4 regions of the Weizmannia sp. FSL W8-1119 genome follow, and region 2 is predicted to be linked to each of the others. Evidence: riboswitches for the same ligand, from Rfam matches in the RefSeq annotation. Region 2 holds a riboswitch; each other region holds the start of a gene.
What was found. Region 2 has a riboswitch for S-adenosylmethionine ahead of NSQ19_RS06870 (assimilatory sulfite reductase (NADPH) flavoprotein subunit). Riboswitches for the same ligand answer to the same signal wherever they lie in the genome.
Positions count from the first base shown of each region.

Region 1: linked by a shared signal. The riboswitch ahead of NSQ19_RS15135 (methionine ABC transporter ATP-binding protein) and the one ahead of NSQ19_RS06870 (assimilatory sulfite reductase (NADPH) flavoprotein subunit) in region 2 are both predicted to bind S-adenosylmethionine.
Region 3: linked by a shared signal. The riboswitch ahead of metK (methionine adenosyltransferase) and the one ahead of NSQ19_RS06870 (assimilatory sulfite reductase (NADPH) flavoprotein subunit) in region 2 are both predicted to bind S-adenosylmethionine.
Region 4: linked by a shared signal. The riboswitch ahead of NSQ19_RS12795 (sulfite exporter TauE/SafE family protein) and the one ahead of NSQ19_RS06870 (assimilatory sulfite reductase (NADPH) flavoprotein subunit) in region 2 are both predicted to bind S-adenosylmethionine.

Region 1 is NZ_JBBOZL010000001.1:3,100,304-3,103,617, reverse strand. It holds gene NSQ19_RS15145 (hypothetical protein) at 1-228, shown strand, start outside; gene NSQ19_RS15140 (ABC transporter ATP-binding protein) at 290-1,069, shown strand; SAM riboswitch class I at 1,151-1,259, shown strand; gene NSQ19_RS15135 (methionine ABC transporter ATP-binding protein) at 1,332-2,372, shown strand; gene NSQ19_RS15130 (methionine ABC transporter permease) at 2,362-3,024, shown strand; gene NSQ19_RS15125 (MetQ/NlpA family ABC transporter substrate-binding protein) at 3,084-3,314, shown strand, end outside.
Region 2 is NZ_JBBOZL010000001.1:1,429,046-1,432,359, reverse strand. It holds gene NSQ19_RS06870 (assimilatory sulfite reductase (NADPH) flavoprotein subunit) at 1-1,554, opposite strand, end outside; SAM riboswitch class I at 1,675-1,775, opposite strand; gene NSQ19_RS06865 (2-phosphosulfolactate phosphatase) at 1,949-2,644, shown strand; partial or broken gene NSQ19_RS06860 (phosphosulfolactate synthase) at 2,637-3,149, shown strand; partial or broken gene NSQ19_RS06855 (phosphosulfolactate synthase) at 3,159-3,314, shown strand, end outside.
Region 3 is NZ_JBBOZL010000001.1:2,091,432-2,094,745, reverse strand. It holds gene pckA (phosphoenolpyruvate carboxykinase (ATP)) at 1-404, opposite strand, end outside; SAM riboswitch class I at 581-729, shown strand; gene metK (methionine adenosyltransferase) at 874-2,085, shown strand; gene asnB (asparagine synthase (glutamine-hydrolyzing)) at 2,511-3,314, shown strand, end outside.
Region 4 is NZ_JBBOZL010000001.1:2,605,266-2,608,579, forward strand. It holds gene NSQ19_RS12790 (amino acid permease) at 1-1,188, shown strand, start outside; SAM riboswitch class I at 1,601-1,708, shown strand; gene NSQ19_RS12795 (sulfite exporter TauE/SafE family protein) at 1,798-2,754, shown strand; gene NSQ19_RS12800 (purine/pyrimidine permease) at 3,236-3,314, shown strand, end outside.

The DNA.
Region 1 (3,314 bases), 1.7 Mb from region 2:
TCTATGGATGAGACGCTTTTTTTACAGGAAGACGAATTGCCACAAACTAGTAAAGAAGCGGACGCGGAACCGGTTCGATCCGGTGGTGAGCCGCCTGGATCGGATGATCTTGATGCATTTGACTGGAGAACTGCCGCCACCGAACCGGCACCGCCTGATGCGGAAGCGCCGGAAAAAGAAGATGCGGAAGACCTGCTCGGGGATTTTCTCGCCAGCATGAATAAATAAAGTGCGCAGGGTGAACCCCTGTGTGTCTAAAACTTGTACGAAATGTAAGGGGATGGCACAGATGGAAAATGTAATCGAAGTTGCCGATGTGAGCCTTGTGCGCGACGGCAAAAAACTGCTCTCGGACATTCACTGGACGGTCAAAAAAGGGGAGCATTGGGCTGTCCTCGGCTTAAACGGTTCCGGCAAAACCACTTTGCTCAATATGATCAACGGGTATATTTGGCCGACAAAGGGCAGCATCAAGGTGCTCGGCAAAGCGTTCGGAAAAACAAGCCTGCCGGAACTGCGGAAATCAATCGGCTGGGTCAGCTCCTCCATCCAGGAAAGGATACCGCGCACCCAACTTGCACGCGATGTGGTCATCAGCGGCAAATATGCATCCATCGGGCTGTATGAAGCGGTGGATGCACAAGACGAAGAAAAAGCCCTGCGCTTGATGGAACAATTGCATTGTGCCGCCCTTTTTAGCCGTGCTTATGAACATTGTTCGCAAGGAGAGCGGCAGAAACTTTTAATTGCGCGTGCGTTAATGGCGGAACCGCGCATCTTAATTTTGGACGAGCCTTGCAATGGACTGGATTTGTTTGCCCGGGAAATTTTGCTGGAAAGTGTAGAAGAGCTGGCAAAAGATAAGCACGGATCGACGCTTGTATATGTCACGCACCATCCGGAAGAAATTTCTCCCGTTTTCCAAAAAACATTGCTGATCAGAAACGGGGAAGTTTTCCGGCAGGGCCGGACTTCCGAGATGATTGAAAAACAAGTGCTTTCCCGCTTTTTTGAGCATGAAATTCAGGTGGAGTGGCGCGGAAACCGGGCTTTGTTTCAAGTTGTCTGACGATTGAAAAACAAAAAAATATAAAATAATGAATTGACAAATCCCGAGCCGTCCACTAATATTTAAATATAACAAATGAATAACTTATCCAGAGAGACTGAGGGACAGGCCCGATGACGTCCAGCAACCTTCAAATCTTTTTTTGAAAGGTGCTAATTCCTGCAGAATGGTTCATTCTGAGAGATAAGTCACTTGACCGGCAAACCTCTTTCGAATGAAAGCGGGTTTTTTTTTGCTAAAAGGAACAGAAGGAGATTTCAACATGCTGGTATTAGAAGATATTCATAAAGTATACGGCAAAGGGAAGGACAAAAAGGTTGAAGCGTTAAAAGGCATCAATCTGCGTGTTGAAAAAGGGGAAATTTTCGGGGTGGTCGGCTACAGCGGCGCCGGGAAAAGCACGCTGATCCGATGCGTAAATCTGCTCGAGCGGCCGACTTCTGGGAAAGTGCTCGTTAACGGGATCGACCTTGTGCGCCTGCCGCCTGCAAAGCTGCGCCAAGAGCGGAAAAAAATCGGCATGATTTTCCAGCAGTTCAATCTGCTTCAGTCAAAGACGATTTTTCAAAACGTAGCCATGCCGCTTGTGCTGGAACACCGCCCGAAGGAAGAAATAAAGGCAAAAGTGGCAGAATTATTGTCTTTTGTCGGGTTAGAAGAGAGAATGCACCACTACCCTGACCAGTTGTCAGGCGGCCAGAAACAAAGGGTTGGCATTGCAAGAGCCCTTGCGACAGACCCGGACATCCTGCTTTGTGACGAGGCAACATCGGCCCTTGACCCGAATACGACCGAAGCCGTGCTTGCCCTTTTGCGGAAAGTCCGGGACGAGCTGGGCATCACGATTCTTATGATCACCCATGAAATGAACGTCATTCGTGACATTTGTGATAAAGTGGCAGTGCTGGACGGCGGAAAAATTGTGGAGCAGGGCCCGGTAATCGACCTGTTCACAGAACCGAAAACGCAAATTGCGAGAAGCTTTGTGAAAACCGTGCTGAATGATTCGATTCCGCCGTCGGTGCAAAAACTGATCGATGAAAGCAGCAAAGACAATCCGCACGGCATTTACCGGATCCTGTTTAAAGGAGCTTCCACCAATATGCCGCTGTTATCCAATACGGCAAAACATTTTTCAATCGACCTGAATGTGCTTCATGGCATGATCACCGAACTTCAGGGCATTCCTTTCGGCAACCTGCTTGTCGAATTGAAAGGCGACCCGGAAGAAATGAAGCGGGCCATTCAGTACATCAACGATCACGAAGCCATCATTCGGGAGGTGGAGAAAAATGGCATTTGATTGGTCATGGTTTTGGCCGCAATTTTTCACGGCAATGGGCCAGACGCTGTATATGGTGGCTGTATCATTAATCATTTCCATCATCATCGGCGTTCCGGTCGGCGTGATCCTCGTTATTACCCGGGAAAACGGCATTTGGGAAAACAAATGGATTTTTAATATTTTAAATGTGATTATCAATATTTTCCGGTCGATCCCGTTTATTATTCTCGTTGTCGCGATCATTCCGTTTACGCGCTGGGTTGTCGGGACAGCGATCGGAACAACGGCAGCGATTGTGCCGCTCGTTTTGTACACTGCTTTTTACATCGGGCGGCTCATTGAAAGTTCACTGCTTGAAGTCGACAAAGGGACAATCGAACTTGCGCAGTCAATGGGGGCGACGAACTGGCAGATTATTTGGCGGTTTTTGCTTCCGGAGGCAAAGGCGTCCATGGTGCTCAATTTAACGATTGCCACCATCGGGCTGATCGGGGCTTCCGCGATGGCGGGCGCGGTCGGTGCCGGCGGGATCGGGGATTTGGCGATCACGTACGGCTACAACCAGTTTCAGACAGGCGTCATGATCGTTACCGTTATCACGCTGGTTATTTTCACCCAGCTTGTCCAGACATTGGGCAACTTTCTTTCCAAGAAAATCCGGAGAAAATAATATTGGAAAAATGGGTTACACCTTTTTATAAAAAATGAAATGCAGGGGGACTTAGAGCGATGAAAAAATTTGCGATTCTATTATTGGGGCTGATCCTGGTTTTGGCAGGATGCGGGGCCAAAAACAATTCGGGCAGCACAAGCACAAAGACAATCAAAGTCGGGACAACCACTTCTGAAGTGCCGACATGGAATTTAATCCAGAAACTTGCGAAAAAGAAAAATATCAATATCAAGATTGTCCGCTTTGACGACTATGTTCAGCCGAACCTCGCATTAAGCGACGGGGAA
Region 2 (3,314 bases):
CTGATACAGAAAATCCGTCGCAAAATGCTGGTCCCCGTAAAACAGCCATGTTCGGCCGGTGATCCCTTCCGCTTCCCTTTCTTCCAGGAAAGAACGGAACGGCGCCACGCCTGTTCCCGGCCCGATCATGATCACCGGCACATCCGGGTCAGCCGGAAGTTTGAAATTCGGATTGCGGTGGACATAAACCGGCAGCTTGTCTCCCGGTTTTATCCTGCCTGCGACTTGCCCGGAGCAAACTCCTTCGCGCACCCTTCCGTTTGCTGTATAGCAGTCCAGTGCAATGACAAGATGGACTTCATCGGGGTTCGCTTTCCAACTGCTTGCGATCGAATAAAGCCGCGGCGGCATTTTCCGGAGCATTTGTACAAAAGCTTGCACTTCCACTTTTTCCGGCGGATATTCCTCGACAAGATCGATCAGGCCCCGTCCTTCAAGGTATGCCTTTGCCTCCGCTTCATTTTCAAGCAAAGCCGTAAGCCCTTTGTTTCCGAAAAGCACGGCTGCCTGCTGAAGCAGTGGTTTTGTTAATCTCGTAATTTCATAATGTCTGAGCAATGCTTCCCTGGCCGGCAGTACTTCCCCTTTTTTATTGATCGGAACCGGTTCTTTTGGATCCCAGCCGAGCTTTTCGATCAGCCGTTCCACGAGTTCCGGGTCATTTTCCGGGTAAATCCCGATGCTGTCCCCCGGTTCAAATGTAAAACCGGAACCTTCAAGGGATAATTCGATATGGTGCGTTTCTTTATTGGACCCTTCCCAGTTCAAATTGATATTTTCCAGCACTTCCGCCTGGAACGGGTTGGATTTGGAATAATCGGTGTTTGCAGGCCGGGTGGCATCGGCAGCGGTTGAAGGCGGCAAGGCAGATGACTGGAGCACGCCTGTAACCCCTTCAAACCATTCCTGGGCGTCTTCTTCATAATCCACATCGCAATCCACTCGCGGATAGAGCCGTTCCCCGCCCAACTCTTCCAGCCTCTTGTCGATCTCTTTTCCGACCTTGCAAAAAAACTCATATGTCTGGTCCCCAAGCGCCAAAACGGAAAAAGGGACCCCGTCCAGTTTTGGGGCTTTTCTGCTGTGGATCAGCTCATAGAAAGACAATGCGTTGTCGGGCGGGTCCCCTTCCCCTTGTGTGCTTGTAATGATGAGCAGATACCCTGCATTTTTTAAATCTTTCGGCTTGGCCGCATCGAGTGCCGAAAAAGATACGGCAAACTGCATTTCTTTTAATCTGGCGGCGAATGCTTCGGCAAGCGCCTGGGCATTGCCTGTCTCGGAACCAAACAGCAGCGTAACCGTTTTGGTTGCCGTCTGTACCGGCTTTTCAGCAACAGCTGTACTTCCCGGGGGATTCGTTCCTTGTTCGGCAAACGGATAGGTTAAATATCCGCTCAGCCATAATTTTTGCTGATCCGTTAACATTTGCAGCAGTTCATTTAACTTTTCCGCCTGTTCTTTACTAAACGGGCTGTTTTGTACACTTAACGGCAAATCTTCCACCTCGCAATGTTTGCATGCACTTTTCATTTGTTTATTTATGTATGACATCCTAATCCAAATAGACATAGAAGTTTACTTGGATTTTAATCCGCTTCTTTCCATGAGAAGCACCTTCGAAAAAAGCTCTTCTTACAAAGATAAGAAGAGCCGGCGCACAATGGTCAACTTCTCTTATCTTTCAGACGATTGTCTGCAGGAATTGGCACAGTGTTTTTCAACCTGTTGCCGAGGCTTCAAAGGGCCTTTCCCTCCACCTCTCTGGATAAGAAGAACGAATCATTATTTAGAAATCATTGAAAACATTATACAATCAAATGCGGCGGGAGTCAATTCTTTTTTGAACAGACGGGGGCGATAAAAAAAGAAAAGGGTGGCAAGTTCCGCATCAAGCGTCCCTCCAATATACTTTATGTATCTTTTGCACAGAATGAGGGGGGAATGGATGAACATCCACATTTACCAGGGGAATGAGATCACGCCGGAAGACGGGGATGCCAATATTGTGATCGATGTGATCCGCGCGTTTACGGTTGCCCACCATGCCTTTTTGGGCGGCGTAAAAGAGATATGGCTGGCAGACTCAAAAGAAGCGGCTTTTTGTATCAAAGACAAATACCCGCATGTCTTGCTCACGGGCGAAGGGAACGGGCTTCCGATACCGGGATTTGATTTGGGCCATTCACCGGCCGCCATCGCCAAACAGCCGTTAGCCGGCAAAACGCTGGTGCAAACATCCACAAACGGGGTAAAAGCAGCCTTCCGCGCCCTTTGTGCAAAGGAAGTCTATGTTACCGGCTTTTCGAATGCAAAAATGACGGCAAAATGGGTCCTGCGCAAATGGAAAGGCAAAGACAACGCCCGCATCAACATGATCGCTTCCCATCCGACGGGGGAAGATGACCTGGCATGCGCATTATACATGGAAAGCATCCTTACCGGCTCCGGCACGATAAAGCCGGAATCAGTGATCAAGGAGATTGTAAATGCCAGTGTTGCAAAGAAATTTCTTGATCCCGGACAGCCTGCATTTAACCCGGCTGACCTAGAATTTTGCATCAACGAAAGAGACTGCGGGTTTGTTATGAAAATTGATCCAACAGGAGAATTTCCAACGATCGTGAGGGTTGAAGATGAATGACCATGGTTTGACACTGCCTTTACGCAATGAGAAACCGCGGGATTGCGGAATCACCATCTTAATTGACAATGGCATTCCGCTGAACTTTTTTAAAGATACCATGAACAGTGCAGCCCCTTATATTGATTTCGTCAAATTCGGCTGGGGAACATCGGTGGTTTCGCGCCATTTGGAAGAAAAAATAGATCACCTGAGGCAAAACGGCATTGCCTTCTTTTTCGGCGGCACTTTATTTGAAAAGTTTGCCAGCCAGGGAAAGACGGATCGGTACGTTCAATACTGCCGGCGGTTTGCATGCGAATATGTTGAAATCTCAAATGGCACCCTGCCGCTGTCCAATCCGGAAAAGTGCCATTATATTGCGGAATTTTCAAAGGAGTTTAAAGTGTTAAGTGAAGTTGGCTCAAAAGATACTGCCAAATCAATAGCCGACACGCCGGCGTTATGGCTGGAATCGATTAGCCGGGATTTAGAAGCAGGCGCATATAAAGTGATGACAGAGGCAGGGTGCCATTTGGAAGAAAAAATAGATCACCTGAGGCAAAACGGCATTGCCTTCTTTTTCGGCGGCACTTTATTTGAAAAGTTTGCCAGCCAGGGAAAAACGGATCGGTACGTTCAATACTGCCGGCGGTTTGCATGCGAATATGTTGAAATCTCAAATGGCACC
Region 3 (3,314 bases), 660 kb from region 2:
TGCGCGAATAAATTATGCCAGGCGAACTCATTCACGGTCTGGATCGGAAGGCGGCTTTTTGGATCGGCACCCGCAAAACCTTTAAACACAAAAATTTCGTCTTTCCCTTTTAAATGCCGGACCATTTTTTCATAGAGCCTGTTGAACACGCCGGGAGATACCGGCTGGTTGATTTTGCCCCAGTCGACACGGTCTTTTGATTCGGAGTCGACGACAATAAATTTATCTTTCGGCGACCTTCCTGTGTATTTTCCTGTTGTAGCAGAAATGGCCCCTTCCGTTGTCAGCACAGCTTCTTTCCGTTCAATAATTTTTTCCATTAATTGCGGCACGGAAAGCTGCATGCGCACATTTTCCCCCGACAACAAAAACTTTAAATCGTCAGAAGCGCCAATCAGATCCATTTTCATAAACCGCCCCTTTGAATAACTTATTTCGCTTTAAACGATATCAGTATAACATATTCATCCGTTTATTACATACTTTTTTCCGGGAAAAATGCAGGGGGCAAAAGGGCAAATGGTGAAAAAAGCATTGACAGCGCCTGCTAAATTGCGTATGATTTTACTTTGAACGGATACTCTTATCCCGAGCTGGTGGAGGGACGGGCCCGATGAAACCCAGCAACCCGCCTCTGGAACAGGCAATGCGCTCGCAACGCAGCTGCCGCTTGACTTCCAGGCAAAGGTGCTAACCTGCAGCAAGGAATGTTTCCTTGAACGATAAGAGTGAAAGGCGCGATTGATTGAAGTCAAAACCTTTCCACTCATATGAATGGGAAAGGTTTTTATTTTTGGCTTTGTACTTAAAATGAATCGAGTTTAGGGTATGAGTACCGTTTCCAATATGTAACCATATAAGGAGGAAAAGCGGATGTTAAAAGGACGGCATTTGTTCACATCGGAATCGGTGACGGAAGGCCATCCGGACAAAATTTGCGACCAGATTTCCGATGCCATTTTGGATGCCATTTTAGAAAAAGACCCGAATGCCCGCGTTGCCTGCGAAACTTCCGTCACGACAGGGCTCGTGCTCGTCACGGGGGAAATTTCCACCAATACATATGTGGATATTCCGAAAGTGGTGCGCAAGACCATTAAAGAGATCGGCTATACGCGCGCGAAATACGGGTTTGATGCGGAAACCTGCGCTGTTTTGACATCGATTGACGAACAGTCCGAAGATATTGCGCGCGGCGTTAACCAGGCTTTGGAAGCCCGCGAAGGCGGGATGAGCGACGAAGAGATTGAGGCAATCGGAGCCGGCGACCAGGGCCTGATGTTCGGGTTTGCCTGCAATGAGACAGAAGAGCTGATGCCGCTTCCCATTTCGCTTGCCCACAAGCTTGCCCGCCGTCTTGCTGAACTCCGCAAACATGAAGTGATCCCGTATTTGCGCCCGGATGCGAAGACACAGGTGACAGTTGAATATGATGAGAACAACCAGCCTGCCCGGATTGATACGATTGTCATTTCAACGCAGCATAATCCTGACATCAGTGCCGGGCAAATTCAGGAGGATATGAAAAAATACGTCATTGAACCGGTTGTGCCGGCAGACTTACTCGATGCGGATACAAAGTATTTGATTAATCCGACCGGCCGCTTTGTTATCGGCGGCCCTCAAGGGGATGCCGGGCTGACCGGCCGCAAAATCATTGTCGACACGTACGGCGGCTATGCACGCCACGGCGGCGGCGCATTTTCCGGGAAAGACCCGACGAAAGTGGACCGTTCCGCTGCTTATGCCGCCCGCTATGTTGCGAAAAATATTGTTGCGGCCGGCCTTGCGGAAAAATGTGAGGTACAGCTTGCGTATGCGATCGGGGTGGCGAAGCCCGTTTCCATTTCCATCGATACGTTTGGGACTGGAAAAGTTCCGGAAGAAGTGCTGATCGAGGCGGTTGAAGCCCATTTTGACCTGCGCCCGGCCGGCATTATCAAAATGCTCGACTTGCGCCGCCCGATTTACAGACAGACCGCTGCGTACGGGCATTTCGGCCGCGATGATTTGGATGTGCCTTGGGAAAAAACGGACAAAGCCGGGGCGTTGAATGAATTCGTCCGCAATCATATCGGAAAATAATGGGAAAAAGAGCGTGCCTGGTATACAGGCCGCTCTTTTTCATGCAGCGGGGGGAATAAGGGAGGCATTCGGAGGATAAAACGCCGGTGACGGGAAGCGCCCACATGCGGGGGCAGAGAATACAACGGATGGGGCTGTTTGACAGAAAGACCGGGAACAGAACCGGGGCGCTTATGATGAGCGTCTGCAACGCGGGCATAAGAACCGACCGGCGCAAAGTTTGGATGATGCGGTCCGGCCCATTTATTAGAAATCCTGTATGTCCCTTTTTTAACAAAATCCCTGCAAACTGCCGGAAAACATGCTAAACTATATTACATGTGCAGATTTTGGCCGTCAAATTTTGGCGGAAATGGATTTGTTTTTTCAAGAAATAAATTTACAATAGAAGTATATCGAAATGATTAAAGTAGGTGACTTTTTACATGTGCGGATTTATTGGCTGCGTCCATGACCATCCCGTTACATTATCAGACGAAGACAGGCAACGGTTTAAACAGATGAACCATATGATCGAGCACCGTGGCCCGGATGATGAAGGCTTTTATGAAGACGAACATATCCAGTTCGGTTTCAGGCGCCTGAGCATTATCGACATCGAGGCGGGGCACCAGCCTTTAACATACGAAAACGAACGGTACTGGATCATTTTTAATGGCGAAATTTATAATTATGTTGAATTGCGTGAAGAATTATTAAAAGAAGGGATGGCATTCGAAACGAATTCGGATACGGAAGTCATCCTTGCCATGTACAGCCGTTACGGCGAAAAAGCAATCGGGCGCCTGCGCGGGATGTTCGGATTTGCGATCTGGGATAAGCAGGAACAAACGCTGTGCGGCGCGCGCGACCCGTTCGGCATTAAACCGTTTTTCTATTATGAAGACGGCGATAAAATGTATTTCGGTTCCGAAAAGAAAAGCATTTTGCTTGCCATGGAAAAACCGGAACTCAATTATGATGCTGTCCAATACTATTTAACCTATCAATTTGTGCCGGAACCTTTCAGCATGACGAGTGGCATCCGAAAACTCGAACCGGGCCATTATTTTATGAAAAAAATCGGCAAACCGATGGAAATCAAACAGTTCTGGAAAGCTTCCTTCCACCCGGTCCATAAGAGCGAGGACGAATTTGTAAAAGAAGTACGCGATGTGCTTATCGATTCCGTAAAGGTACATATGCGCAGCGATGTACCGGTTGGCGCGTTCCTGTCGGGCGGGATCGAT
Region 4 (3,314 bases), 1.2 Mb from region 2:
CTGATCGGCGGCGCACTTTTATTCATTGTCATGTCAGCACTTGGGGAAATGGCACTCGTCCACCCCGGCCTCAACGTCCAAAATCTGATCCACAAAGCGTTCGGCAGCCGGGTTTCTTTCATTATTGGCTGGCTGTACTGGATCAACTGGGTCATTGTGACAGTTGTGGAACTGCTTGCAGCCGGGAGCTTCCTGCAATTCTGGGTTCCCCAAGCGCCACTATGGCTACTCAGTTTGCTCTGTGCTGCTTTCGTGGTCGGCATCAATTTAATTGAAGTGAAGTACTACGGCGAATTTGAATTTTGGATTGCCGGCATTAAAATCATCACGTTGATCGTTTTTATCCTGCTTGGTGCGCTGATTTTATTCGGTTTATTCCCCGGGACATCTTCCACGGTGTCTAACTATACCGCGCACGGCGGTTTTTTCCCGAACGGGCTTCACGGTACGTTCAGCGCTTTTCTGATCGTTATGTTTTCATACGGCGGCGCGGAACTGATCGGTGTTACCGTTTCGGAAACAAAAGACAGCGAGAAAGTGTTGCCGCGTGTCATTAAACAGACCGTTGTCCGCGTCATGCTTTTTTATATTTTGCCAATCCTGGTCATTTGCGGCATTATCCCATGGAACCAGGTTTCTTCCGTGGAAAGCCCGTTTGTACAGGTATTCAGCCGCACAGGGATCCCCGCTGCCGCCCATGTGATGAATTTTGTGCTCTTGACGGCCGTTCTTTCTGCCGCCAATTCCGGCATTTATGCCACTTCGCGCACACTGTTTAACATGGCGCAGTCCGGAGAAGCGCCACGCGCCTTTTTAAAAATTTCCCGGAAAGGCGTCCCGCTGATCAGTATTTTGCTGACCTCGCTGTTTATTTTAGCCGGCGTGATTCTGGCCTATCTTACGCCGGATGAAGTCATCAGCTATTTGATGACCATTCCGGGATTTACCGTCGTCCTTGTTTGGACCGCCATCTGTGCAGCCGAACTGCGACTCCGGAAGTCGTATGCAAAATTGCCTTCCTTCCGTGTAAAAGGGTATCCTTTCATGGTCTGGATTGCGCTGCTTGCACTGGCAGGCATTTTCCTGTCCTTTTTGCTGGGCGGCGGCAACCCGATTGGTACAAGCGTCTGCCTCGCTATTTTAATCGTGCTCGTCGTCTTGTCACTGAGAATTAAAGCAAAGGAATAGGCTCCAGCCGGCTGTGTTGATAAAACCGGTTCCCTTAGGCAGGGAAAGGACAGAAATCCAACTGCGCGATAAGCGGGCACAAACAAGCGGGGTTGATTAAACCGTTTTCTGGGCGGGAAGGGGGCAGGCACGGGTGTGCAGCTCGTACAAACTGCCAGAATGGGACGGCCTGCTAACCCGTTTGGACTCTTTTTCGTTTTGTGAAGCAAATGAAAGCGGCCATGATGCCCCGCCTGATCCTGATGACCTGCTTTTTAAAACCAATCCAGCGTAAAGAAAAAAACTCCCGACAGAGCGTGATCTGATGGGAAGTTTTTTTCTTTATCCCCCCATTCGTATAAATCCGATAAAAAAACTTGCAATAATTATATTGACTTCCATTTATTTTCTGATAAAATTTTAAACAACAAATAACTTATCAAGAGCGACGGAGGGATCTGGCCCTATGAAGTCCGGCAACCTGCAGCGAGCAGCAAGGTGCCAATTCCAGCAAAATGGGTACCATTTTGGAAGATAAGCGCTTATCCTTTACTCGCTGTCTTTCCGTAAAAATGGCGGAAAGATTTTTTATTTCTGCAAGGCCGGCCGTTTGAACCAGGATAGGCCCTGATGCGTATAATTCCTCTACATCAGGATGAATCAAATTTATGGATGAAGAAAGCGGGGAACATGAACATGCAAAAATTAATTGTCTTAGCACTTGTCGGCCTTGCCGCACAATTGGTGGATGGATCTCTCGGAATGGGTTACGGGGTGACTTCTACCTCACTCCTCTTGGCTTTCGGAATTGCGCCGGCTGTCGCATCAGCTTCTGTGCATTTGGCGGAGGTTTTTACAACGGCGGCTTCCGGGGTCTCACATATGAAATTTGGGAATGTCGATAAAGGGATCATTTGGAAACTGGTTGTACCCGGGGCTGTCGGCGCCTTTCTCGGGGCAACCGTTCTCAGCCATCTTCCTGCAAGCACATTAAAACCGTACATTTCTATTTTTCTGATCGCCCTTGGCCTCTATATTCTTATCCGGTTTCTGATCAACGCGCGCGGGGCGTTGAAAATCAAAAAAAAGACCGGGTCTAACGTATTTTTTATCCCGCTCGGCTTTGTCGCAGGATTTTTTGATGCAACGGGGGGCGGCGGCTGGGGCCCTATCGCCACACCGGCTTTGCTGTCCAGAAATGACATCGAACCGCGGAAAGTGATCGGCTCGGTGGATACAAGTGAATTTGCCGTATCCCTGGCGTCAAGCATCGGTTTCCTTTTATCCCTCGGCGCTATGCAGATTAACTGGATCTGGACGATCGCCCTCATGCTTGGCGGCCTGATCGCCGCACCGATTGCAGCCTATCTGGTTAAAATTTTGCCGGCTCATTTGCTGGCTGTCATTGTCAGCGGCATGATTGTGTTCAGCAACGTGCAAACTTTATTAAAAATGGCCGGCGCCGGAAGCGGCTGGTACGGCGTTACCTATACAGCCATTGCGGCAATATGGGCAATCCTTATTTTCTATACAATCAGAAAACACAAGCGGGCAGTTGCCAGCGCCAGCGTAAGCGTCGCAGAATAAGGAACATGTTCGGGCAAGGGATCCATTGCCCAAATTGTTTTTTTAAAGCCGTTTTTGACAATAAACGGGCTGAGGCGTTTCTATGCGAACGAACAACGCCATTTTTGCTTCCTTTATGCAGATGCCCTCTATGTGAAGGAAAGCGGCCCCGCTTTTCCACCTAAACCAGCCATCCCTTAACCAAGCACCGGCAAAAATAATTCATCACAAATGTTTTCGAGATCGAACGCCTAAGTGAAGGCAGCGCAAACTTCTTTTAGCGGCAAATGCACAGAGGTGCATTTTGTGATTTTTTTGCGGGCCAAAACATGGCTTACCCGCGCCCGTCCGGTTTGCAGCCCCTGTTTATGCCGCCGTCCGCCATGCCCGCTTTCCCTCCCCCGTTCGCGAAATGTTTTATGTTTAAAATGTAAAATCTGTTTTGCTATAATTATATTTACTGGTATTTTCCATTTTTTTGAACGGAAAGAACGGTGTGCCTATGAAAACATTTATTTCGTCGCTGCAATGGATGGCATTTATGATCGCCGGGTCGATCGCGGCCCCGATTGCCATTGCGG